One region of the Pseudarthrobacter sp. efr-133-R2A-89 genome, then DNA from elsewhere that is predicted to be linked to it. Evidence: riboswitches for the same ligand, from Rfam matches in the RefSeq annotation. Region 1 holds a riboswitch; the other holds the start of a gene.

Region 1 (2,196 bases):
CGCTGCCGGCGCTCACGGCGTCGGAAAGCGCGTCCTCCCGCTGGGAGGCCCCGATGACTACCGTGCCATCCTCCCGGGGGACGATGTACACCGGGATCCCGTGAACCAGTCCGCGCACCGTGGCGGTCACCAGCGGGCGGAGGTGCTGCGGCACGGAAAGCCGGAGGATGTCCCCATGCACCGGCCGCAGGGGCAGTTCCAGGCCTTGGGGCAAGCCATCAAGGGACGGCGCGTGCAGGCCGTTGGCCACGACTGTTTCCTTGGCCAGGACTGATCTGCCGCTCCCCAAGCGGACGCCGGCCACCGTCCCGTCCTTCCACAGCAGTCCGGCCGCCCGCTCCGGCACGGCAAAGCCTTCCGTGGCACCGGCAACCGCCAACGTCGGGGTTTCCCGTGCCGCGCCCGCCAGGGCCAGCCGCACGGACGCTATCAGCTTCCTCGGGTCCACCTGGTGGTCGGCCGGGGTGTCCAGCGCGCATGAAATCCCGGGGCTCAGCAGGGGTTCGCGGCTGCGGGCTTCACGCACGGTCAACGGTGCCACCTCCAAGCCGCTGGCCTGCTGCACTGCGCGCAGGTCCATCAGCGTCCGCCGGTCGGCAGCGTCGACACCGACAGCGAGGGTGGGGGTCGTCAGGTAGCCGGTCCCGGCTCCGGCAGCCGCGGCGACGCCGGCAGCGAAGCCGGGCCAGCGGGAGGATGCGTCGAGCATGAGCTCCAGGAGGTCCTCTTCCTGGTAGTGCAGCTCGCTGACGGGGGCCAGCATGCCGGCAGCGGCCCAGCTGGCGCCGGCGCCGGGCGCGTCATCGATGAGCGCGACGGAACGGCCGGAGCGCTGGATCTCCCAGGCGATTCCGTGTCCCACCACTCCCGCGCCGATGACGGCGACGTCGGCCCGGATGGCGTCGTCGCCAGGCCCGGGCAGGCAGTTCCTGGTGCTGGTCATGGTGTGGTTCCTTCCCTACGCCGGTATTAGCCGGATCAGGTCAAGCGGTCGGCTCTGACGCCCTCTCAGCCCGGCGCTTTGTGACAGCTGCCGCGGGCTCCCGCAGTACCAGCCCAGTTTAGAGGAACTAGGCTGGCAGGCATGAATATGTCCCCCTCCTCCTTTCCTGCCCTCGGGGCGGCCAGACTGTACCTCTGCACGGATGCGCGCCGGGACCGCGGCGACTTTGCCCGGTTCGTGGATGCCGCGTTCGCCGGGGGCGTGGACATCATCCAGTTGCGCGACAAGAACATCGAGGCCGCCGAGGAATTGGACCTGCTGGCGGTCTTGAAGGAGACGGCGGTGCGCCACGGGCGGCTGTGGGCCGTCAACGACCGGGCTGACATCGCGGTGCTTTCCGGCGCACCGGTGTTCCACATCGGCCAAAAGGACCTCCCGTTGGCTGCGGCCCGGACGCTGGTCAACGGTAATGCGGCCATCGGGCTGTCCAGCCACAGCCCGGACCAGGTGGATGCCGCCCTCTCCGCCGCGGCCGGGCCTTCCCACCTGGACTACTTCTGCGTGGGACCTGTCTGGGCCACGCCCACCAAACCCGGCCGGACCGCCGTCGGGCTGGACCTGGTGAAGTACGCCGCCAAGGCCGCCGCGGAGGTACCCAGCCCGGTGCCGTGGTTTGCCATCGGGGGCATCGACCACGGGAACGTGCACCAGGTGGCGGAGGCAGGTGCACGGAGGATCGTGGTGGTCCGTGCCATCACCGAGGCGGCGGATCCCGCGGCCGCTGCAGCCTCCCTGCTCGACGCGCTGGACGCTGCCGGCCCCGGGCCTGCGTAAACCCAGGACTTGGAGTTACGCTGACTTTTGTGTCACATCATCGGTTGGCTCCCAATGTCCGCGACCATCGGAACGCCCTGGAAGAGGCACTGGGCGCGTTGCGGACCGAACTCGAACTGCCGGGGCCTTATCCGGCAGCGGCAGTGGAGGACGCCCGCGCCGCCGTGGCGGCCCTGAAGCTGCCGTCCTATGACCTGACCGCGGTCGCGTTCGTGACCATCGACCCCGCATCGTCCACCGACCTGGACCAAGCGGTGTTCATCGAGCCGGACGGGAGCGGCTACCGGGTGCTGTACGCGATCGCCGACGTTCCTGCCTTTGTTGCACCGGGTGGTCCGCTGGATGCTGAGACCCGGCGCCGCGGACAGACGTTCTACGCTCCCGACGGCCGGATCCCGCTTCACCCGGAGGTCATCAGC
Region 2 (2,196 bases), on a different contig from region 1:
GGCACATACCCCGGCACCCAGACTCCGGCTGCCGTCAGCATGGCCCGGGCCTCGCCGAGCACCCGGTCCGGAGGTCCGTCCAGGAGCACGGCGGGATCCGAGGCGGAGCCCGGCTGCAGGACCACGATCCGGTCCACCAGGTCCTTCCAGACGGAAACCCGGTGCTCCACCACCACCAGGGTGGCACCGGTCTTGTCCAGGCAGCGTGCCACGGCGTCACGGACCTCCAGGACGCCGTCCGGGTCGAGGTTGGCGGTGGGCTCATCCAGCAGGATCAGCCCGGGGCGCATCGCCAGGATGCCCGCCAGCGCCAGGCGCTGTTTCTGCCCGCCGGAGAGGGCCGACGTCGGGTGGTCCAGCGGGAGGTGGGACAGTCCGACGTCGGCAAGCGCCTCGTGCACGCGCGCCCAGATGGCGTCGCGGGGCACGGCAAGGTTCTCGGCGCCGAAGGCGACGTCATCCCCCACCCGGGAGAGGACCACCTGGGTCTCCGGGTCCTGCTGCATGAGGCCGGACCGGCCTCGACGCTCGCGGGGTGGAGCGCCGTCGACCAGCAACGAACCGGACTCGTCCGCGTCGCCGGCCTCGCCGTCGTCGTTAATGTCGCCCAGGACCCCGGCGAGGGCATGCAGGAGCGTCGATTTCCCGGCACCCGAGGGACCGAGCAGGAGTACCCGCTCGCCGGGGCGGATATCGAGGTCGAGGGCGTGGACTGCAGGTTTGGCCCTGCCGGCATGCCGCCAGCCCCAGCCGCGGGCCGTGATGGCGGCAGGGCGCACGCCTCCTGCGGCGTCCTGGGAGGGCGCCATCAGGAGAAGACTGGCTCCGTTGCAGCCTTGCGGGACGCGAAGGAGCTCAACACGCCGGTGCGGGCCAGGCCGCGGGTAGCGAGCCAGGACAATGCGCCCGCCAGCACGGCGCCGGACACCGTGGTCAGGACGATGTAGGCGAGCTTGTCCGCCCCGGAGTAGGCAATGTTCCAACCCCAGGGTGCGAATGAGTCATTCAGGCCGCAGAAGAATCCAGCGGCCGCCCCCGCCAAGAGGGAGACGGGCAGGTTGAACTTGCGGTAGACGAAAACCGCGAAGATGATTTCCGCGCCCAACCCCTGGATGAAACCGGAGAAAAGGACTGAGGCGCCATACTGGGAACCCATCAGGAGCTCGCCCGTTGCGGCCACGGTTTCGCAGAACAGGGCGGCTCCGGGTTTGCGGATGATGAGCATTCCCAGCACGCCGGGAATCATCCAGCCGCCGGCCAGGATCCCGGTCAGGGGCGGGTAGGCGGCGTTCATGGGGGCCGACAGGGCGGCGGCGCCCTGGTCCCAGGCCCAGAAAATGACTCCACCGGCGATGGCCACCAGGGCCGCCACCACGATGTCGACGACGCGCCAGGACTTACTGGTGGTCTTCTTGATTGCAGCAGTACTCATGTGATCCTCCTGGGTAACAGGAGGGGAAAGTGGCTCCGGCTGGCGGACCGTTGCCGGTCCGGCCGGACACTTTGAGAACTCGACTCCCTTGCGCCGGTACTAACCGGATCAGGTTCGAGGGTCTGCGGCTGTCCCGCACTCTCAGCGCCCACCTGCGGTTCCCGGCATGGCCAGGTTGTCCGACGGCGGCGCTCCCCTGTCGTTTTTAAATGTTGATGTTCGCGTATAAATACTGCCCGGTTTGGGCGTGGTCAAGTTTACACCTGGCAGAGGCCGGGCGGCGGCCATGACGGCTAATGCGCCGGATGTGACCGCGACCCGCCGTCAGCGGCCCGGCGAGGATGCCGGCCATGCCCTTGCCCGGACCAGTCCGGCTGTACGGCTAGGCTGGAGGCAGTCCGTTTTCCGCCCGCAAGGAGTACTAGGAATGAACCTCTTCATCAAGCTGCTCGGTACCGGGGTGAGCCTGGGCGCAGGCCTGGTCGGCACCAAGCTCGTCAACACCATCTGGGAGAAGACCACCGGTCAGAAGCCGCCCAGCGGCAAGGGCGAGGACGTGCCCACCAGCCTGCGGTCGGCATTGACGTTCGCACTGATCTCCGCCTCCGTCAGCGCCATCATCCAGGTCCTGGCCAACCGGGGCACCCAGCGCGCCATCACCCGCTTCGCCAAGACGCAGGACATCGTCTAGCTGCTGGCGTTTTTAGCCGTCGTCGCGGTTGTCCGTCCGGGCAGCCTCGGCGGCGGCTTTTTGCACTACGGCC

The links. A riboswitch is a leader RNA that binds a small molecule or an ion and turns the genes downstream of it on or off. The one in region 1 is predicted to bind thiamine pyrophosphate.
Region 2: linked by a shared signal. The riboswitch ahead of QRM95_RS12840 (ECF transporter S component) and the one ahead of thiO (glycine oxidase ThiO) in region 1 are both predicted to bind thiamine pyrophosphate.

The regions. Positions count from the first base shown of each region.
Region 1 is NZ_JARVSE010000010.1:385,892-388,087, reverse strand. It holds gene thiO (glycine oxidase ThiO) at 1-943, opposite strand, end outside; TPP riboswitch at 939-1,057, opposite strand; gene thiE (thiamine phosphate synthase) at 1,085-1,777, shown strand; gene QRM95_RS17585 (RNB domain-containing ribonuclease) at 1,807-2,196, shown strand, end outside.
Region 2 is NZ_JARVSE010000006.1:257,653-259,848, forward strand. It holds gene QRM95_RS12835 (ABC transporter ATP-binding protein) at 1-809, opposite strand, end outside; gene QRM95_RS12840 (ECF transporter S component) at 809-1,432, opposite strand; TPP riboswitch at 1,500-1,640, opposite strand; gene QRM95_RS12845 (DUF4235 domain-containing protein) at 1,860-2,123, shown strand; gene mnhG (monovalent cation/H(+) antiporter subunit G) at 2,136-2,196, opposite strand, start outside.